Regions from separate parts of the Vagococcus sp. CY53-2 genome, predicted to be linked through region 2. Evidence: predicted binding sites of a transcription regulator. Region 2 holds the regulator's gene; each other region holds the start of a gene.
What was found. Region 2 encodes CtsR, which represses protease genes until heat stress. Its sites were predicted from a motif close to TTGGTCAAAAAAGGTCAAANA; they were not measured.
Positions count from the first base shown of each region.

Region 1: a site for CtsR is predicted at 5,589-5,609, ahead of clpB (ATP-dependent chaperone ClpB). Genes of this name have one in related genera too.
Region 3: a site for CtsR is predicted at 4,590-4,610, ahead of MN581_RS03455 (ATP-dependent Clp protease ATP-binding subunit). Genes of this name have one in related genera too.

Region 1 covers NZ_JALAHP010000001.1:210,949-218,644, reverse strand. The annotation lists gene murC (UDP-N-acetylmuramate--L-alanine ligase) at 1-103, opposite strand, end outside; gene MN581_RS01095 (hypothetical protein) at 220-1,017, opposite strand; gene MN581_RS01090 (hypothetical protein) at 1,136-1,459, opposite strand; gene MN581_RS01085 (OsmC family protein) at 1,583-2,020, opposite strand; gene MN581_RS01080 (DUF5052 family protein) at 2,282-2,884, opposite strand; gene clpB (ATP-dependent chaperone ClpB) at 2,947-5,544, opposite strand; gene pepT (peptidase T) at 5,747-6,982, opposite strand; gene MN581_RS01065 (Nif3-like dinuclear metal center hexameric protein) at 6,996-7,696, opposite strand, start outside.
Region 2 covers NZ_JALAHP010000005.1:92,041-99,736, reverse strand. The annotation lists tRNA gene MN581_RS08245 (tRNA-Ser) at 1-35, shown strand, start outside; tRNA gene MN581_RS08240 (tRNA-Glu) at 60-131, shown strand; tRNA gene MN581_RS08235 (tRNA-Asp) at 157-229, shown strand; tRNA gene MN581_RS08230 (tRNA-Phe) at 235-307, shown strand; tRNA gene MN581_RS08225 (tRNA-Tyr) at 311-391, shown strand; tRNA gene MN581_RS08220 (tRNA-Trp) at 399-469, shown strand; tRNA gene MN581_RS08215 (tRNA-His) at 481-553, shown strand; tRNA gene MN581_RS08210 (tRNA-Gln) at 564-635, shown strand; tRNA gene MN581_RS08205 (tRNA-Cys) at 645-715, shown strand; tRNA gene MN581_RS08200 (tRNA-Leu) at 724-808, shown strand; gene MN581_RS10120 (CtsR family transcriptional regulator) at 958-1,422, shown strand; gene MN581_RS08185 (ATP-dependent Clp protease ATP-binding subunit) at 1,434-3,890, shown strand; gene MN581_RS08180 (peptidase U32 family protein) at 4,004-4,924, shown strand; gene MN581_RS08175 (U32 family peptidase) at 4,937-6,172, shown strand; gene gor (glutathione-disulfide reductase) at 6,188-7,531, shown strand; gene MN581_RS08165 (cytochrome ubiquinol oxidase subunit I) at 7,655-7,696, shown strand, end outside.
Region 3 covers NZ_JALAHP010000001.1:718,530-726,225, reverse strand. The annotation lists gene MN581_RS03470 (sigma-70 family RNA polymerase sigma factor) at 1-468, shown strand, start outside; gene MN581_RS03465 (hypothetical protein) at 465-1,910, shown strand; gene MN581_RS03460 (DUF1827 family protein) at 1,964-2,272, opposite strand; gene MN581_RS03455 (ATP-dependent Clp protease ATP-binding subunit) at 2,390-4,552, opposite strand; gene MN581_RS03450 (phosphocarrier protein HPr) at 4,981-5,247, shown strand; gene ptsP (phosphoenolpyruvate--protein phosphotransferase) at 5,247-6,968, shown strand; gene MN581_RS03440 (glycosyltransferase family 4 protein) at 7,141-7,696, shown strand, end outside.

The DNA.
Region 1 (7,696 bases), on a different contig from region 2:
CTTGTACTGTAAATCCTTTTTGATGCAAAATAAGAGCTAATGCACTCATTCCTGTTCCTTTAATTCCGACAAAGTGGTACGTTTTATTTTTATTCAGTTCCATAGAAAAGCTCCTCTATTAATATAATAAATTATGACTATCCTGTATTATCTTACAATTAAGATAACAATTCAATAAAAAATACTTACAAGAATCCACTGATTCCAGTAAGTATTTCCCTAATCAAAATAAAAGTTGTCTGAGTCTTGTCTTGATTCATCTTGCATAATACCAGACAATGATTTTTCTAATCGATTATTTTTTTTAGCTGATATTGGTGTGGTATCATCAACCATTTCTACTGGGTCTAATTCATCCATCATTAACAAATGGTCTTTAGCCGATTGTCTTAACTCTTTCATGACTTGTGTTGATTCAATCTCACTATTACTAGCTGGTTTATCATCAATCAATGATGCTGGAATATACTTAGGTTTGAATAAATCTTGTGGGTTTTCTCCAGGTAAGTGATAAGAAGAAGAAAATGGTTTACGATTATGATGTCGTTTACGGTATTTAGCTTGGCCATTTTGATCTGTCTCATATAACTTATTAGAAAAAGATGATTGTGGTGCTTTATATTCTTGTTCACTAGGCTCAGCATAGACCTGATTAGTCATCTTCTTAATTTCAATATTGCTATTATTTAAGTTAACCGTCTTTTCTGCTGTTTTCTTTGGTGTCACCGTTTTAGAAGTCAAAGGTGTTTTAGCTTTTTTTACGTTAATTTTTTGTTGCACACTTCGATTCGGTTCAGCTCGTTCGATTTCCATCTCTGGCAAACCATCTTCCCCAAAATATTTTGGTTCAGAAACCATTTCGATAGGATCTAAGATAACTGTGTCATTTTCTTGACTACTCACAGTTCGTTTAGCATTATCACCCAACTGTTGTGATGGTCTATTTAATTTGACTCCTGTCTCATCATCATAAACAGGAAATCGAAAGTGTTTACGCTTATCAGAAAAATTCATCATTTATCATTCCTTTAATTTCACTTTATTTATTCTAACATACCTCTAGATAGAAAACATCTAATTTAACGTTAAATAAATAAAAAGTACAAAGATTTCACTTTGTACTTTCCTTGTTTATTTAGTGGAATAAATGCCATAGAAACGGTATATACACATCTAACAGTGGGGCAAGAATACCAAAAAGAATTAAACTAACACCAAAAATAGATAACACAATACCGCTAACTTTATGCGATTTTTTCAACATGTAAAAGATTAATACAACAATAAGAGCAACTGCCAATAAAATAGCTAGCTCAACTGAGCCCATATTTAAAGTATTTCCATTCATTAGTGGTTTAATAATTTGAGAATATAAAAACCAAATTAATTCAATCACATAAATAACCAAAAACCCTTTTAATAATAAGTGATATTTATTGTTCGACTGATTATTTGCCATTAATTCACTCCTCCCTTATATATAACACAATACGCATTATACCAAACTAAATGGCTTTTGTTAATCTTATTTAGCACCCAATCAATAAAAAAATTAGCCCTAAGGACTAGTCTAGTGAAAACATTATTTAATAATATACGATTCCATTTCAGGAGCGTTTTCAATTGTATCGGCTACTGGACATGTTTTGTTGATAAAACGCACGTAATCAGCAATTTCTTCGTCTGTGTTATCAGCGTCGATATAAAAATTTGACACGATTTTAGAAAAACCAACTTTAGCATTTGGATTTTTTCCTGAAAAACCATCTGTATCTAATTCGCCTTCTACTTCTACTTTGATAGATTTTAGATTAATTTTATGATAAGCAGCAAAGCTCTTAGCTACGATGACCTTACAAGCCCCTAATGCACCTAATAACGCTTCCACTGGATTCATTCCAGTATCATTTCCGCCTAGATTTTTAGGTTCATCTAATATAAATTCAAAACCTCTTGATTTTACGGAAACTTGTACTCCTTGAGTATTCTCTGCTACTGTTTTAAATGTTCGAACTGTCATACTAACTTCCTCCTAATCTAATATACCTCTCATGGTATCACAAAATAAGTATTTTTTAACTCAAATGACATTATTTTACTAAAATCCTATCATTTAAAAACGCTCTCAATCCTATTATTTCACTCATCATTACTTTAAAAGAGTAATATAATTGGAAAATAACATAAAAAAATCAATATGATTGCTTTATACATACAATGAAACCTATCAGATTAACTAAAAAAAGAAGCCATAATAATCGCTTCTTTTCAATATTAAAGATTAATCAACTAATGCTTTATCATAAATCGTGTAATCACATCGGTAAATAAACAAATATTTTCCATCAATTAAAATCCCCGTACTTTTTGGCACATCCGTTGAATACATTGATACTTTATTTCCAGCATAAGTTGCTAGCGGGGTTCCATTTTGACTTCTTATCAAAATCACTTTGTCTTTTCCTTTAAACGAATTACTAAAATCATTCACCATTGAGTTAATCATTGGCACACTTCTTTTAGTATTGTTGATATCTACTTTGTCAGCATATTCATCAAAAACGTTGGTTAGTCCTTTTTCCTCAATAATCATTGATGAGCCAACATGATGCATTTCATTTTTACCGACAGTAATTTGAATCACACTGGAGTCTTTACTGTCTTCATCTGTGTCGAAGGTATTATCTCGTTCAATTTTGACAGATTTTCCTTGAACTTTATCCATCACTTGGCTTTGTTCATCATACGTTCTAACAGTCATCTCTAAACCTTTAAAACTTTGTTCAAACTGCTTAAAAGAATTCATAATATCTTGGCAACCTGATAACATGATTACTGTCATACTTAATAATCCCACTACTAATAATTGTTTTTTATGTTTCATGATTAGCTCCTCTCCTTATTAAAAAAAGCAAAGATGATGTAACATCTTTGCCTTTTATTATACTACTCTTCGGTTTGTAATGCAGTAAATGATAATTTACCCTCTACTACTTCAATCATGACGTCTGTTTTAGGACCAATTTTTCCAGCAACAATTTCTTTAGCAAGAGGTGTTTCCACTTCTTTTGTTAAGAAACGTTTGATTGGACGAGCGCCGTAAATTGGATCGTATGCTTGTTCAGCAATCCAAGTTTTCGCATCCTCAGAGATTGTTAATTTGATATCTTGATGAGCTAAACGTCTTGTTAAGCTTTCAGTCATTTTCACGATGATATCTTTCACGTTGTCTAGAGTAAGCGGACTAAACAAGATAGTATCATCAATACGGTTTAAGAATTCTGGTTTGAAGTGACCACGTAACATGTCAAGAACCCCTTCTTTAGCACTCTCAGATACGTTTCCATCTTCATCTACGCCATCAAGCAATAGTTGAGACCCAATATTACTTGTCATGATTAACACAGTGTTTTTAAAGTCAACGACACGACCTTTAGAGTCAGTCAAACGACCATCATCTAGCACTTGAAGTAAAATGTTAAACACATCTGGATGAGCTTTTTCAATTTCATCAAGCAAGACAATAGTGTACGGACTTCTTCTTACTGCCTCTGTTAATTGGCCACCTTCCTCGTAACCAACATATCCAGGAGGAGCTCCGACTAAACGAGACACGCTATGTTTTTCCATGTACTCACTCATATCCAAACGTACCATATGGTCTTCAGAATCAAACAAGTTTTCAGCTAATGATTTCGCTAACTCTGTTTTACCCACACCAGTAGGTCCTAAGAATAGGAATGACCCAAGTGGACGATTAGGGTCTTGCAATCCAGCACGAGAGCGAATCACCGCATCAGACACCGCATCGACTGCCTCATCTTGACCAATCACACGTTTATGGAGTGTTTCGTTTAAGCGTAAGATTTTTTCTCTTTCGCCTTCTTCAAGTCGTTTCACAGGGATACCAGTCAAACGACCAACTACAACTGCGATTTCTTTGTCAGTTACCACTTCTTGTACCATACGGCCATCATGTTTTTCTTTTTCTTCTAATTCTTTTAACTCTTTTTCAAGTTTTGGAATCGTTCCATGACGTAACACAGCAGCTTCTTCTAAATCGTAGTTACTTTCTGCGTTTTCAAGTTGTGTTCTGGCTTGATCCAACTCAGAACGTTTTTCATTTATTTTGTTTAATTCTTCTTTTTCAGTCTCCCATTGCATTTTTAGTGTATTGGCTTCTTCTCTTAATTCAGCCAACTCACCTTGAAGAATGTCTAAACGTTTTTTACTTGCATCGTCATCTTCTTTTTTAAGAGCTGCTTCTTCAATTTCTAATTGCATCAAACGTCTCGTTACTTGGTCTAATTCAGTTGGCATTGAATTCATCTCAACACGAATAGTCGCACACGCTTCGTCGACTAAATCAATTGCTTTATCTGGTAAGTAACGATCAGTGATGTAGCGATTAGACAATGTACTTGCAGCGACTAACGCGTTATCGTGAATGTTTACCCCATGATGGATTTCAAAACGTTCTTTCAATCCACGTAAAATACTAATGGTATCTTCTACAGTTGGTTCTTTCACTAATACTTTTTGGAAACGTCTTTCTAACGCTTTATCAGTTTCCATGTATTCACGGTACTCATCAAGTGTTGTCGCCCCAATACAATGCAACTCACCACGAGCAAGCATTGGTTTAAGTAAGTTTCCGGCATCCATACTACCTTCTGTTTTCCCAGCCCCTACTATTGTATGAATTTCATCGATGAACAAAATAATTTCGCCATCGCTATTTTTGACTTCTTTTAGAACTGCTTTTAGACGTTCTTCAAATTCCCCTCTGAATTTCGCTCCAGCAATCAATGACCCCATATCTAATGAGATGATGGTTTTATTTTTTAAGTTTTCAGGAACGTCTTTTTTCACAATACGTTGTGCTAATCCTTCGATGATGGCTGTTTTACCAACACCAGGTTCACCGATTAATACTGGATTATTTTTTGTTTTACGTGATAAAATACGAATCACATCACGAATTTCTTCGTCACGCCCAATGATTGGATCTTGTTTTCCAGATTTTACTGCTTCATTAAGGTTTGTTCCGTATTTTTCTAGTGCTTCATATTGTTCTTCTTGATTTTGACTAGTCACACGTTCTCCTCCTCTCAAATCTTTAATACGTTCAGTTAGTTCAGCTTCGGTCACTTTTTGTGCCATTAAGAAACGGGTTAAACTAAAGTTTTTAAGTTTCATTAAGGCTAAAACCACTACTTCGGTTGACAAATAGTCGTCATTAAATGATTCTCTAATTTTATCTGCTTCTTGCAATAAGTGAAACAAGTTTTGACTTAAGTTTTGTCCATATTGGACATTTCCACTAACGGTTGGTAATTTATCTAATTCATTATCGACTTCTCTTTCAAATGCATCAACATCTAAGCCAATACCGGCATATAAGTTTCTAGCAAAATGATTGGGTTGTAAGAATATTTTCCATAAGTGGACAATATCAATCTCTTGATTTTTTCGAGTGATTGCAACTTGTTGCGCTTCTGCGATTGCTTGTTGCAATGTCGTAGTCATTTTTTCTATATTCATATCATTACCCCCTTATTCTTAACTACAAAATATATTTTACACCATAGGTCAAAATAGGTCAAACAAAAAGACTCGACATCAAACTGTTAAGTTTATTCTAATATATATAAGTGATTAAAACCACACTTTTTAGGTCTTTAAAACGACAGTTTTCATCAAAAGACATAAAAAAGACTCGATTATCACCGAGTCTTCAAACTATTTACGCTTTTTCTTCATTAAGTTTAACAATTTCTACGATTAAGCTAGTCGCTTTTTCCATGCTTTCAACTGCCACATATTCAAAACGTCCATGCATGTTTTCCCCACCAGCAAAAATATTTGGTGTAGGTAATCCCATGTAAGAAATTTTAGAACCGTCTGTTCCACCGCGTACGGGTGCTTTATTTGGTTCAATGTCTAAATTACGCATTGCTTCGTCTACTAAATCAATGATACTCATATCTTTTTCGATAACTTCACGCATGTTGTAGTATTGGTCAAATAAGTTTAATGACACACGTTCTTGACCAAAGTTGTCGTTAAATTCTTTTACGATGGATTCAAGTAGTGATTTACGTGCTTCAAATTTTTCACGGTCATGATCACGAATAATGTAAGTCATCGTTGCTTCATCAGGCACACCATCTAATTGTAATAAATGGAAGAATCCTTCATATCCATCTGTTTTTTCAGGAACTTCATCTTGTGGTAATTTATTATGTAAGTCAATGGCTACTTGCAAGGCATTAATCATGGTGTCTTTTGCTGTACCTGGGTGAACGTTTTTACCTTCAATTGAAATTTCTGCTTGAGCAGCACTAAATGTTTCAAATTGTAATTCACCAACTGGTCCACCATCCATCGTATAAGCAAAGTCTACTGGGAATTCTTCGACATTAAATTTATCCGCTCCAACACCGATTTCTTCGTCTGGACCAAACGCTACCATGATTTTACCATGTTTAATTTCTGGATGATTCACTAAATATTCCATCGCAGTCATAATTTCAGCGATACCTGATTTATCATCTGCTCCTAAAAGAGTTGAACCGTCCGTTGTAATCAATGTTTGACCTTTATAGTTAGCTAAGTTAGGGAAATCTTTAACGGTTAACTTAAACTTGCCTTCTTTGTCTAAAGGAATATCACTTTGACCATCGTAATTTTCTACAAATTGTGGGTTCACACCAACAGCGTTAAAATCAGCTGTATCCATATGTGCGATAAATCCAATGCTACGCACGTCTTTATCTGTATTGCTTGGTAATGTCGCAATCACAAATCCGTTTTCTTCGTTATGGAATACATCTGACATCCCAATATCTTCTAATTCTTTTTTCAACTCTTTAGCAAAGGCAATTTGAGTTGGTGTTGATGGTGTTGTCTTGCTTGTTGCGTCCGATCTTGTTTCTGTCTTAACATACTTGATAAATCTTGGTACTAAATTTGTATACATAATTGACACTCCCTTATATTATTTCAAATGGATTAGTATTCACGTCACTTTCGATGAACGTGACATCCCAATCATTTTGTTGTTTCCATTGATTAAATAACTCAACATAGTATTTTTTACATACTGACTCAATATAATGTCCTGGGTCAATCACTGATAACCCTTCTTCCATCATATCGTGAGCTGTATGGTAATACACATCTCCGGTAATATAAACATCTGCCCCGTTTTTAAGGGCGTCTTTATAAAACTTCTCACCACTACCACCACAAATGGCCACTGTTTTTACTTGTTTATCTTTTGTATCAGTCGTTAAACGAATGGCATTTAAACCAAATGTCTGTTTAACTTTTTCAACAAAATCAAGCAAAGGCATTGGTTGTGGTAGAGTACCAATACGACCGATTCCATATGTTTTTGATATATTTTCTAGTGGAAAAATATCAAACATCGGCTCTTCATATGGGTGATACTCATTAATAATTGACAGCACTGTTGGGTACTCTTGGGGTAAAAACATCACTTCAATTTTTTCTTCTTCAACACTTGTCAGCTCGTTATTCTCACCAATTGCTGGTTGAGCCTTTTCAAGTGGACGAAAACGACCTGTTCCACTAGATGAAAAACTTGTGTAATCATAATCATGATAAGCCCCAATGCCTACAGCACCAAACGCTTCTCGTAGTGACTCTGCATGAGTTGTCGGCACATAAA
Region 2 (7,696 bases):
TAACTGTCTCAAGGGTTCGAATCCCTTACTCTCCGTATACTAAAAGAAATTATGATACTGGCCCGTTGGTCAAGCGGTTAAGACACCGCCCTTTCACGGCGGTAACACGGGTTCGATTCCCGTACGGGTCATAAAATATAATAGAAACCATAATTAGGTTCCGTGGTGTAGGGGTTAACATGCCTGCCTGTCACGCAGGAGATCGCGGGTTCGATTCCCGTCGGAACCGTTATTGGCGCAGTAGCTCAGTTGGTAGAGCAACGGATTGAAGCTCCGTGTGTCGGCAGTTCGATTCTGTCTTGCGCCATTTGGAGGGGTAGCGAAGTGGCTAAACGCGGCGGACTGTAAATCCGCTCCTTCGGGTTCGGCAGTTCGAATCTGCCCCCCTCCATATTTAAAGGGGTATAGTTTAGCGGTAGAACTACGGTCTCCAAAACCGTCAGCGTGGGTTCGATTCCTACTACCCCTGTTAATAATATGGCGACTGTGGCGAAGTGGTTAACGCACCGGATTGTGGCTCCGGCATTCGTGGGTTCGATTCCCATCAGTCGCCTTTTTATTATTGGGCTATAGCCAAGCGGTAAGGCAACGGACTTTGACTCCGTCATTCGTTGGTTCGAATCCAGCTAGCCCAGTTTTTTAAAGGCGGTATAGCCAAGTGGTAAGGCAGAGGTCTGCAAAACCTTTATCATCGGTTCAAATCCGGTTACCGCCTCTTGTTTTGCCGGCGTGGCGGAATTGGCAGACGCGCTGGACTCAAAATCCAGTGCCCATTGAGGGCGTGCCGGTTCGACCCCGGCCGCCGGTATAATTTAGTAAAAAGAGCTTTGAATGATTTCATTCAAAGCTCTTTTGGTATATACAAAGCTAATTAGTATAAATATCTAGATATATTATGTATAATAAAGGTCAATATAAGTCAATTGTTTTATGTTACGTTTGAAGGGTGAGATTTTTATGCAAAATAAAAATATGTCTGATATTATAGAAGATTATTTAAAAGAACTATTGAAGAATGAGGATATTATTGAAATAAAACGAGCTGAAATTGCTAATCAATTTAATTGTGTACCATCACAAATTAATTATGTTATTAACACAAGGTTTACTGTTCCAAAAGGTTATCGGGTAGAAAGTAAACGTGGTGGTGGTGGGTATATTCGTATTGTAAAAGTTAAATTGATAAAATATAAAACCAGAATATGTGAAGAAATTCCAGATATGATAAGTAATGGTTTGACAGACAGTGAAGCATTTGCTATTTTAAATGAACTGCAAGATAATAATCTAATAACTGTACGTGAAAAGTATTTACTTAATTCAGCGTTTAAATTAACTGGTATTAGTCGCTCGGAAGAAGAAAAATTATTGAGATCGAACATGATGATTGATGTATTAGAACGACTAACTTATGAAGAATAGGAGTGATAGGTATGGGTGAATTATTTACTAAAAGGGCTAATGAAGTTCTGAATCTTGCACAAGAAAGTGCTAAATATTTTAGACATGATGTAGTTGGAACAGAGGATTTGTTACTTGCTTTAGCGAAGGAACCAAGAGGTATTGGTGGAAAAGTAATGAGATATTTTGATATTGATGATACTTATCTGTTTGAGGAAGTTGAACAGATTGTTCAATATGGACGTTATAAATCTAAAGAAAACGAATTGCTTCCTTATTCTCCGCGAACTAAGGATGTGTTAGCTTTCGCAGGTGAAGAGGCTAAACGACTAGGGGCGCCAAGCATTGGAACAGAACACATTTTACTTGCTTTGGTTAGAGAAGATACATTATTATCTGCTAGAATTTTAAAAAATTTAGGAGTGGAACTTCCCAAGTTACGCAAAGATATAATGAGAAGAATTGGTATTACAGACAATAATAAAAATGGTAAAAATAGAAAAGCGATTAAGAATTCAGTTGGTGAAGGGACTCCTACACTAGATTCTTTGGCACGAGATTTGACACAGAGTGCTAGAGAAAAACGATTAGATCCTTTAGTTGGTCGCGAGATAGAAGTTGAACGATTGATACAAATTTTAAGTCGTCGAACTAAAAATAATCCGGTACTTGTTGGAGAACCTGGTGTTGGGAAAACAGCTATTGCTGAAGGTTTAGCGCAACGGATTATCGAATCTAATGTACCAAAAGATATGCAAAATAAACGTGTGATGATGCTTGATATGGGAGCAGTAGTTGCTGGGACTAAGTATCGTGGTGAATTTGAGGATCGCATGAAAAAATTGGTGGATGAAATTTACCATGATGGCGAAGTTATTTTGTTTATTGATGAATTACATACGTTGATTGGTGCTGGTGGTGCTGAAGGAGCGATTGATGCATCTAATATTTTAAAACCTGCATTAGCACGTGGAGAACTTCAAACAATAGGGGCAACAACATTAGATGAATATCAAAAATATATTGAAAAAGATTCTGCGTTAGAGCGCCGATTTGCTAAAATTATGGTTGATGAACCCACTGAAGAAGAAACCATTGATATTTTGACAGGGTTGAAATCTCAGTATGAAGAACATCATCAAGTAACCATAACTCAAGAGGCTGTTGAAGCAGCTGTAAAATTATCTATTCGTTACATTAATGATCGTCAGCTTCCTGATAAAGCTATTGATTTGATAGATGAGGCAGCTGCCAAAGTACGCTTGAACCAAACGGAAAAACCATCTCCAATAGTGAAACAACAACGGGTATTAGCTGATATCTATAAGGAAAAAGAAGAAGCGATTATCTCACAAAAATTTGCCGAAGTGGTTGAAATTCGAGAGATAGAAAAGAAAGCCTTAAAAAAATTAGCAAAATTAGTTGAAAAACAAGAAAAAGAATCAGCTGGTTATACACAAAAATTGACCGAAGAAGATATTGAATCTGTCATTTCTCAATGGACTGGTATTCCTTTAACACAGTTAGAGAAAAAAGAGAGTGAACGATTACTTGATTTAGAAAAGGTTATGCATGAACGTGTTATCGGCCAAGAAGAGGCTGTAGAATCTGTTTCACGTGCTATTCGACGTGCGAGAAGTGGGTTGAAGAGTCCAAATCGTCCAATTGGGTCATTTATGTTTTTAGGGCCAACAGGTGTTGGAAAAACAGAATTAGCTAAAACAATTGCTGAAGTGATGTTTGGTTCAGAAGATGCCTTGATTCGAGTGGATATGTCTGAATTTATGGAAAAACATAGTACAAGTCGTTTAGTCGGCTCCCCTCCAGGGTATGTTGGTTATGATGAAGGAGGACAATTGACTGAGCGAATCCGTCAAAAACCATATTCTGTTGTATTACTTGATGAGGTAGAAAAAGCCCATCCTGATGTGTTTAATGTGTTGTTGCAAGTACTAGATGATGGGCATTTAACTGATGCCAAAGGTCGTAAAGTAGATTTTAAAAATACAATTATTATCATGACATCAAATATCGGCGCTACTTCTTTACGAGATGAAAAGACTGTTGGATTTGGTGTAGCAGATGAAACCAAAGATTATAAAGCGATGAAATCTCGTATATTAGAAGAATTGAAAAAATCATTTAGACCGGAATTTTTAAATCGTGTAGATGAAGTGGTCGTATTCCACTCATTAAATAAACAACAATTACATGATATCGTGAAAATCATGTCTAAAGATGTTGTTGAGAGATTAAAAGAACAAGATATTACATTAAAATTAACTTCAGCAGCTATTGATGTTATCAGTAGTGAAGGGTTTGATCCGGAATACGGAGCTCGTCCAATTCGTCGTGCTTTGCAAAAAGAAGTCGAAGATAGACTAAGTGAATTACTCTTGTCAGGTGAACTTCAAACAGGAGATATAGTGACTCTTGGTGCATCAAAAGGGAAAATTAATACAAAAGTAAAAAAGGTAGAAAAAGTGTAACAAACAAGCGTTAGTTAGTTAAATAACTAGCGCTTTTACCTTGTGAAAGATTGCGGTTTATCTATGCAATATGTTAGGATAAAAAGTGTTTATAAAGGATAGGAGTGTCTAGAATGATAGAGATAAGTACGACAGTGGACTCATTAGAACAGGCACGTCAACTGGTCGAATTGGATATTGATGTAATTTGTTTTGGAGAAGAAGAATTTGGGTTACGTTTACCGCATTATTTCACAAGAGAAGAAATGACTGAATTGGTTCAATTAGCTCATAGCAAAGGAAAAAAAGCACGTGTAGCAGTAAGTGCCATTATGCATCCAGATAAAATGGAGCTTATTCCTGAATATTTGGTTTTTTTAGAATCAATTGGAGTAGATGATATTATTGTAGGCGATCCTGGTGTGATTTATGTCTTACAACGAGATGGATATAAACTACCTTATGTATATAATGCTGAAACAATGGTGACTAGTTCAAGGCAAGTAAACTTTTGGGCAAAACGTGGGGCAACTGGTGCAATTTTAGCTAGAGAAATTCCATTTGAGGAGTTGCAACAAATTGCCAAAGATACGCAAGTCTTTACTGAAGTTTTAGTGTATGGTGCGACGTGTATCCATCACTCAAAACGCCCATTGATTACAAATTATTTTAATTTTACGAAGCAACAAGACAATGTTTCTAAAGAAGATGGGTTGTTTATATCTGAACCTAAAGATGAAGAAACGCATTATTCTATTTTCGAGGATAAGCATGGGACACACATTTATGCCACAAATGATGTAGACTTAATGTTTGAATTAAAAGAATTATATGATGCTGGTTTAAGACATTGGAAATTAGATGGTATGTATACTCCTGGGGAAGATTTTGTGAGTATTGTTTCAAGTTTTATTACAGCTAAAAAAGCGTTGATTGGAGACACTTGGGCACAGGATTTGGCAAAATCGCTACAAAAAACGATTATGGAACATCATCCAAAAGGAAGAAGTTTGGATACTGGCTTTTATTATTTAGATCCTGAGGAAATAAAATAGGAGAGAATAAAGATGACAAATACATTGAAACGACCAGAAGTACTGGCTCCAGCTGGTACGCTTGAAAAATTGAAAATTGCGATACATTACGGGGCAGATGCTGTGTATATTGGTGGGAATGCTTACGGCCTAAGAAGTCGTGCTGGGAACTTTTCTTATGAAGAAATGGAAGAAGGTGTCGCGTTTGCCAAAGAACGAGGAGCAAAAGTTTATGTGGCAGCTAACATGGTGACGCATGAAGGAGATGCCAAAGGAGCTGGTGAGTTTTTTAGAAAATTGCGAGATATTGGCATTAGTGCGGTAATCATCTCTGACCCAGCATTAATTGAAGTATGCATTACCGAAGCACCTGGTTTACCGGTTCATTTGTCGACACAATCTTCTGCGACAAATTTTGAAACATTAGAGTTTTGGAAAAATGAAGGACTAGAACGAGTGGTGTTAGGTCGTGAGGTCTCAATGGACGAGGTAGCGAAAATTCGTGAGAATACGGATATTGAAATTGAAGCCTTTATTCATGGTGCGATGTGTATTTCCTATTCAGGTCGTTGTACCTTATCAAATCATATGAGTCACAGAGATGCTAACCGTGGTGGGTGTTCACAATCATGTCGTTGGAAATATGATTTGTTTGATATGCCATTTGGTGAAGAAAGACGTTCATTAACAGACACTGGTGAAGTGAGTGAGCCGTTTTCAATGAGTGCGGTGGACATGTCAATGATCGAACACATTCCTGATTTAGTAAAAAACGGTGTCGATAGTCTAAAAATTGAAGGACGCATGAAGTCGATTCATTATGTATCAACGGTATCTAATGTCTATAAAAAAGCAGTTGATAGCTACATGGCTGATCCGGAAAATTATGTGTGTAAACAAGAGTGGATTGATGAACTGTGGAAAGTGGCACAACGAGAATTAGCAACTGGTTTTTATTATCATATTCCAACAGATGAGGAACAATTATTTGGAAAACGTCGGAAAATCCCAGTGTATAAGTTCATTGGTGAAGTGTTAGAATATGATGACGAAACTAAAATTGCTACTATCCGACAACGAAATCATTTCAGAATCGAAGATCGTATTGAATTTTACGGACCTGGGTTTACTCACTTTGAACAAGATATCAAAGAGATGTGGAATGAAGACGGTGAGTCAATTGAAAAAGCGCCAAACGCTATGATGATTGTCAAAATGCCAGTCGCACAACCAGTTAAACCTGGTGATATGATTCGTAAACAGAAGTAAGAAGGGAGAAAGTATATGAAAACATTTGATTATATAGTGATTGGTGGAGGTAGCGGTGGAATAGCTTCTGCTAATAGAGCTGGGATGCATGGGGCTAAAGTACTATTAATAGAAGGAAACGAGCTTGGTGGGACATGTGTCAATGTTGGATGTGTTCCTAAAAAAGTCATGTGGTCAGCATCTCAAATGAATGATATGCTGCATCATCAAGCCTATGAATATGGTTTTGATATAACAATTGACGGATTTGATATGGCACGTTTGGTAGAAAATCGCCAAACGTATATCAAACGATTAAATGGTTTGTATTTAAAAGGGCTAGAAAGTAATGGAGTGACTCATATTAAGGGTTACGCTAAATTTAAAGAAAAAAAGGTGGTCGAAGTAAATGGAGAAACATTTACTGCTCCTCATATTTTAATTGCGACAGGTGGGAAAATTGTTCGCCCGAATATTCCTGGAGCAGAATATGGTATTGATTCAAATGGATTTTTTGAATTAACAGAACTACCAAAACGAGTGGCAGTAGTTGGAGCTGGATATATCGCAGTGGAAATCGCTGGCGTATTACATGGCTTAGGTGCAACGACTCATTTGGCATTTAGACGTGACACATTTTTACGTGAATTCGATGACTTATTAATTCAAGGATTAACTGAAAGTTATGAGAAAAGTGGCATGAATTTACATGCAAATAGTGTACCAAAGAGTGTTGAAAAAACAGCTTCTGGTTATGTTTTGTCCTTTGAAAACGGAAAATCAATCGAGGTAGATGAAATTGTCTGGGCAATCGGTCGAGTACCAAATATGGATGGGTTAAACCTTGATGTGACAGATGTTGAATTAACGGATAAAGGTGCAATAAAGGTAGACCAGTATCAAAATACCACACAAGAAGGTATTTATGCTGTTGGAGATGTCATTGATAAAATTAATTTAACACCTGTAGCAATTGCAGCAGGACGAAGATTATCCGAACGCTTATTTAATAATCAAGATAATTTATATTTAGAGTATCATACCGTTCCAACAGTTGTATTTTCACATCCAGCGATTGGAACAGTTGGTTTAACAGAAAAAGAAGCTAGAGAACAATATGGTGAGGATGTTAAAATATATACGTCTAGATTTACACCAATGCAGTTTGCGATTACTGAAGTTCGCGAAAAATGTTGGATGAAACTTGTGTGTGTCGGAAAAGAAGAAAGAATTGTTGGATTACACGGTATTGGATTGGGTGTTGATGAGATGCTACAGGGGTTTGCAGTTGCTGTAAGAATGGGTGCAACTAAAGCTGATTTTGATCAAACTGTTGCCATACATCCAACAGGAGCAGAAGAATTTGTCACAATGAGATAATGTGTGTAAAAAACGTTGTTTAAATTTATTATTACTTGATAACGAGTTGAAAAAGTTTTGAAACTACTTGACCTATCGGGTATAATGGGTTTGTTAAATAGATATATATAAGGAGGATTATTTATGGATATCGAATTTTTGGCACGATTCCAGTTTGGTATGACA
Region 3 (7,696 bases), on a different contig from region 2:
CTATTGTGGGCAGTTGGTTCAAAATATTTAAATCATCAGCAAGGCATGGAGATTCAAGATATTGATGAGTTAGTCAGTGATGTGTTTATTAGACTATGGAAAAATCCAAAGGGGTTTGATCCAAGCAAAGGCACACTAAAAACGTATCTATGCATGATGACGCGAAGTATGGCATTAAATAAGCTTAAACAAGTAGCCAAAGATGTGACTGTAGAGCTCGATGATAGTATCACAGCGACATTGACAAAAGAAGAAAATAACATGGATTGGCAAGCTTTTTATCAAGCGGTTATGACACTTGAAGAACCCATGAGAGAAATTATTATTAAACGTTATTTCTATGAAATGAAACCAAAAGACATTCAAGAAAAGACAGGTTATGACTCAAAATTAATTGATAATAAATTGTATCAAGGTAAGAAACAATTACAAAAACAGTTTAAAGAATTAGGAGGAGAATTGGGATGAATAAATATCAAAAAGAACCATTTGAAGAATTAACAGATGAGCAATTAGATGAATTGTTGGCGCAAATGAATCAAGAGATGCCTAATGAGTCAAAAGAAAAAATAAAACAATCAGTATTTGAAGATATCAATAAAGAAGCAGAGAAAGTCAAACCACTAAAACCTAAAAAGAAAAAATGGGCGGCTATTCTTGGGGCAGTGGCAGTGCTTAGTTTGATGGTTGGGTATACGCAGTTAGATACGATAAAAGTAACTTATACCAAAGCTTTTGGTACAGAAGCAGATAAGATATTAGTAGATGCAGAAAAACTTGATTATTCAGTAGAAGATCGAGGATTAAAACTAACGGCTAAAAATACATTCAAAGATGGTAATACTACCTATGTTTTAATGGAGTTACAAGATTTAACTGGGGATAGATTGTCTGAAGATACCATTATTGAGGATTGGTCCATGTTAAATGGTGGGAACACGCAAGTGATTAACTATGATAAAAAAACAAAGACAGCGACGTTATTAGTCAGTTCAGTAGCATGGGAAGAACATAAAGATACTGGGTTTATACTAACAGGTTTTGGTTCTCATACCAAAGAAATGGAAAATATTGTATCAGTTGATTGGAAAAAAGATTTGGCGACAAATGTTAAATGGAAAAAATATGATGGAAAAAGTGGAGTAGGAGGTGGAAGTGTTGAGGATTCAATTCTAGAGAAATTGAATGTCAACTATGAGGCGTTGTATAGTGAATACTTACCGAACAAACGATTATCGATTCCATTAATTCCTGATGAAGATTATTTTATTGAAAATATGGCTTATAAAGACGGCTTATTACATATTTTGGTGAAATGGCCCAATATAAAAGGGTACAATTTCTTAAACTTAGACTTTCAACCTAAAAATTCTAGTGAAAAAAAAACAGAAAGAAATGGTAATAAGTTATGGCCATACATTGCTTCTTATTCAGCTTATAATAATGAAACACATAAAAACGAAACAGGAAAAAGTGATTATGAGGAATTTGTTTTTGATATCAAAGAATCAGAGTTACAAAATTATGATTTAAAAGTAGAATCTGCAAAAACTCAAACGGTTGTTTTGGGTAATTGGGCAATAAAATTAAAAGAACCAAAAGAAATAGAAAGAAAAGCATTAAAAGATATCATACTTAAAAAAGAAAACTTAGCATTATCTAATATAAATCTATCCGGTTTATCTTTAAGTTTTGATGTAAAAGATTCTTCTCCAGAAAAAATGAAGGAATTGAATTTAGATGTAAAACTAGTTAAAAAAGATGGGGAGATAATTGATTTAACAAAAGATGGTGACGGTAATATATACACTGAAAACGGAGAAAGCCATGTATCCTTGATATATGATTACACTGAATTAAGTGACATTGACTCTGTTATCATTAATGGACAAACACTCAAAGTAGAATAAAAAATAAAACCATTCCTGTGCAAACGACAATTAAAGCATAGGAATGGTTTTATTTAACTAATTTTTTTTGTTTTTTTCGGTTTGACAGGAATTTCAACTTCTATAACACCGTGTGTTCGAATGATTTCTAACTCTGGATTATCCACTGTGGTATGTAATAGTTCTTCTAATACAGCATTTAGTTCTAAATCTTTAATATCACGTGTCTTATTCACTAAAACAACATCGATATGAGTGTCTGCTGTACTGTGAATCACTAATGTTTTACCTAATGAATAGACACTGACAAATCTAGCATCTGTGTTTTCCAATTGTTTAGAAACCAAAGTAGCATAACTATTTGTAACGTCAATCAATTTCATTAATATCACCCCAATTTAGTTGTATCCTTTTCTATAGATTAATTATACCACAATGATTAAAAATTAAGGAGAAAACCTTCCCATATAATAGGAAGAATTTTCTCCTTAAAACATGTATTAGTTCATTTGTTCAGTTATTGTGATAGTATCATCTACTAAATCAGCAGATAATCTTTTTGCAGAAGGGTTATCTAAATAACAATCAGCAATCCCATCTTCAATATATTCTTGAATGGTACGTCTAAGAGGTCTTGCACCCATAGCCTGATCATAACCAAGTTCAACTAATTTTTCTTTTGTTTCTTCAGTCGTATCAATATGAATACCTTGTTCTTGTAATTTTATGTTTATCTCATCAAGCATTAATGACACAATAGACAACAGATTTTCTTTACTCAATGGTTTAAATTCGATAATTCCATCAAATCGGTTTAGAAATTCTGGCTTAAAGTAATGGGTTAATTGATTTAGAACTGATTGAGTCGTACCTTCTTTGATAGCACCAAATCCAACACTTGCTTCAACATGTTGAGTTCCAGCATTGCTTGTCATGATTATCAAAGTATCTTTAAAACTGACAGTTCTTCCTTTCGCATCTGTCAATCGTCCATCTTCAAGAATTTGAAGGAATAGATGTAAAACATCTGGATGAGCTTTTTCGACTTCATCTAATAGAATTAAACTATACGGATTTCTTCTCACTCTTTCAGTTAATTGACCTGCTTCGTTGTACCCAACATAGCCAGGTGGTGAGCCAATTAATTTAGACACGCTATGTTTTTCCATGTATTCACTCATATCAAAACGAACCATGTTAGATTCATGCCCAAATAACTCTGTCGCTAGTTGTTTTGCTAGTTCAGTTTTACCAACACCAGTCGGTCCAACAAAAAGAAATGAGCCAATTGGACGATTTTTATTTCCTAAACCAATTCGATTTCGTCTAATGGCACGTGATACTTTATCAATAGCATCATCTTGCCCAATGACATGTTTTTTCAAATCACTTGCTAAATGTTTCATTTGTTGCTGCTCTGTTTCTTTTAATTTACCAACCGGAATTCCTGTCATGGTTTCCACGGTTTCTTCCATATCATTTATTGTCACAGTAGGCATACTGTCTTCAGATACTTGATGAATTTTCAAGTCTTCCAATTTTTTGATTTGATCACGGTAATAAGCCGCTTTTTCAAAATCTTCTTCTTCTGAAGCAATTTGTTTATTAGCTTCAGCCCGTGCAATTCTAGAATTTAAAATTTTGGGATCAATAGAAGGAATGGTTAAATTTTTCTTAGAACCTGTTTCATCTAGTAAGTCGATAGCTTTATCAGGTAAATGTCTGTCTTGTATAAAACGACTAGACAAGTGTACAGCCCCCTCGATGGCTTCATCTGTGTATTTCACATGATGGTAATTTTCATATTTTTCTTGGATCCCTTTTAAAATATGAATGGTTTCTTCAATAGTAGGTTCATCCACTTTTACAGGTTGTAAACGTCGTTCAAGTGCTGCATCTTTTTCGATGATTCGATATTCATTGAATGTTGTTGCGCCAACTAATTGTAATTCACCTCTAGCTAAAGCAGGTTTTAAGATATTTCCAGCGTCCATTGAACCATCACTAACTGATCCTGCTCCAACGATTTCATGGATTTCATCAATAAATAAAATGACATTCTTTTGTTCTTTTAGTTCAGTAATCAGTTGTTTCATCCGTTCTTCAAACTGGCCTCTAACACCTGTTCCTTGAACAAGTGACACGACATCAAGACGAATGACTTCTTTATTTTCTAGTTTTTGTGGGACATCACCATTAATAATACTTAACGCTAACCCTTCAACGACCGCGGTTTTACCAACACCAGGTTCACCAATAAGTACTGGATTGTTTTTAGTTCGTCTATTTAATATTTCTATCACACGTTTTATTTCAGCATCGCGACCAATAACAGGATCAATTTTTCCATCACGAGCAAGTTGTGTTAGGTTTTCCCCGTATTCTACCAGGATAGAAGAATTTCCACCACCACCGCCTTGTTGAGCTTGAATAGTTGGTTGTTGTGGTTGTTTCATTGATTGTTGGGCCAACTGTTTGAAAAAATCATTTAATTGACCAAAACCATAAGGGTCTTGAGCAAATTTTTCTCGATTCATTTGATCTTCTTGAGATTTTAAATCACGATAACATTGTTGACATAAATCTATTTGTTGTTTCTCTCCATTAACTGATGCGTGTAAGTGAATGGTTGCATCATTTTTTTTACAGTTTTTACATATCATAGGCAAATCCTCCTCTAATCAAATGATTCACCAAAACAGTTTGACCTGTTTTGACCTTATGTTTATTATATAATTTTTGAATATAAGAAGCAAAAATTATGCTTAAATTTTTTAGATAAAAACTGAAAAAAATCGTGATGTTTATTTTTATAAAAAACGTTTTTTTATAAAAAAATTTAAAATAAAGAGTAAGTGGACAAAATAGCCTCTATATCAAATTATTTCTCAAATAAACTCGCGATATTTTCTGAAATGGAACTGAAAAGTTTATAAAAGGTTTTTAAAGTTCTTTATGGAACATGGGAAAAAAGTTGTAAGTAATAGAAAAACATGGTATTCTTTATCATTGAAAGGGTTATTTTTTGAGTTATTATTCAATTAAATAATCCATCATAAAAATTTTTCACATGACAAAGGAGAAGATAATTATGGAAAAAAAAGAATTTCACGTAGTAGCAGATACAGGTATTCATGCTAGACCAGCAACTTTATTGGTACAAACAGCTAGTAAATTTAGCTCAGATGTAAATTTAGAATACAAAGGTAAATCTGTAAACTTAAAATCAATCATGGGTGTTATGTCATTAGGTGTTGGACAAGGTGCTGATGTGACAATTACAGCTGAAGGTGCTGACGAAGCAGATGCAATCGCAGCGATCGAAGAAACAATGAAAAAAGAAGGACTATCTGAATAATGACTAAACAGTTGAAAGGTATTGCGGTTAGTGATGGTATCGCAGTTGCTAAAGCATATCTTTTAGTTGAGCCGGATTTATCATTTGAAAAACGTTCAGTTGAAAACGTTGAAGCCGAAGCAGCGCGTCTTTCAGATGCTCTTAGTCAATCAACTAAAGATTTGCAAGCAATCAGAGACAAAGCGGTGAAAACTTTAGGTGAAGAAGAAGCACAAGTTTTTGATGCTCACTTAATGGTTTTATCTGACCCTGAATTAATCAGTGCAATTGAAGGAAATATCAAAGATAACAAAGTTAATGCTGAATCAGCATTAAAAGAAGTTACAGACATGTTTATTGGAATGTTTGAGGCTATGGAAGATAACCCTTACATGCAAGAAAGAGCTGCTGATATTCGTGACGTAACAAAACGTGTTATGAGTCACTTGTTAGGTGTTAAATTACCTGATTTAACAATGATTGACGAAGAAGTCATTATTGTTGCTGAAGATTTAACTCCAAGTGATACAGCACAATTAGATCGTAATTTTGTTCGTGCTTTTGTAACTAATATTGGCGGACGTACATCTCACTCTGCTATCATGGCTCGTTCTTTAGAAATTCCAGCAGTTGTTGGAACAAAAGACATTACTGAGTATGTTGTTGAAGGTGATATCTTATCTGTTGATGGTAGTGAAGGTGATGTTATTGTCAATCCTACTGATGAACAAGTTACTGATTTTAAAGCAAAAGAAAAAGCATTTAATGAATTGAAAGCTGAATGGGACAAATTAAAATACGCTAAAACAGTGACAGCAGATGGTAAACATTTTGAATTAGCTGGAAATATTGGAACACCAAAAGATCTAGATGGTGTGTTAGGTCATGGTGGAGAAGCAGTTGGTTTATACCGTACTGAATTCTTGTACATGGACTCTCCTGATTTTCCAACTGAAGACGAACAATTTGAAGCGTATAAAGCTGTCTTGGAGGGTATGGAAGGTAAACCAGTTGTGGTTCGTACGATGGATATTGGTGGGGATAAAGAACTACCTTACTTGAAATTCCCTGAAGAGATGAACCCATTCCTAGGATACCGTGCTATCCGTATTTGTTTAGCAGAAGATCAAATGTTCCGTACTCAACTACGTGCATTGTTACGTGCATCTGTTTATGGAAATTTACGTATTATGTTCCCAATGATTGCTACTTTAGCTGAATTTAGAGAAGCTAAAGCATTGCTTGAAGAGGAAAAAGCTAAATTAGTTGCTGAAGGTGTGGATGTTTCTGATGATATCCAAGTAGGTATTATGATTGAAATTCCAGCTGCGGCAGTAATTGCTGACCGTTTCGCTAAAGAAGTTGATTTCTTTAGCATTGGAACAAATGATTTAATTCAATATACAATGGCAGCAGACCGTATGAACGAACGTGTTTCTTACTTATATCAACCTTATAATCCTGCAATTTTACGTTTAATTAAAAACGTTATTGATTCAGCTCATGCTGAAGGAAAATGGGCTGGTATGTGTGGGGAAATGGCCGGCGATCAAACAGCTGTTCCATTACTAGTTGGTTTAGGATTAGATGAGTTTTCTATGAGTGCAACAAGTATTTTACGTACTCGTAGCTTAATGAGTCGTCTTGATTCTAAAAAAATGGCTGAATTAGCTGAGAAAGCAATTACCGATTGTGATACAGCTGAAGAAGTTGTTGCTTTAGTTGAAGAATATACTAAATAATTAATATTGAAAACCATAATTTACTGTTTTTATACAGTAAATTATGGTTTTTTTTTATTATAACGTGTTAAGATATATACTAGTGTACACATTTCGCATTAAAAATGCGACTGTAGTATGATGTATTGTGAAATGACTTTACGTATTATAGTAGATAGTAGGAGTGGATTTTTTGTTAAGGATAAATATGTTTTCATCAGCTGATAAAGTGAAAGGCCAAGGGGTTGGAAGTGCCTATATAGAATTAATTAATATGCTCAATAAACATTTTTCAACTGAATTTGATATTTCAATTAATAAATTTAAGCAATCAGATATTTCACATTATCATACTGTGGACCCACAGTTTTTTATTTCGACTTTTTTTAAAAAGAAAAGAGGAACAACGATAGGATATGTTCACTTTTTACCTGAAACGCTTGAGGGGAGTTTGACGCTTTTTTCACCATTTAAAAAAGTATTTGATTGGTACCTTATACGTTTTTATGGGAGAATGGATCAATTAGTGGTTGTTAATCCAACCTTTATTCCCAAATTAGTGGATGCAGGATTAAAAGAAAAGAGAATTACCTATATTCCAAATTTTGTATCAAATAAAAAGTTTTACGAAGCGACGATGGATGAAAAAAATAATTGGCGAAAAAATTACCATATTTCAGAAGAAAAACTAGTTATTTTAGGGACTGGACAAATTCAACAGAGAAAAGGCATTGATGATTTTGTTCAGT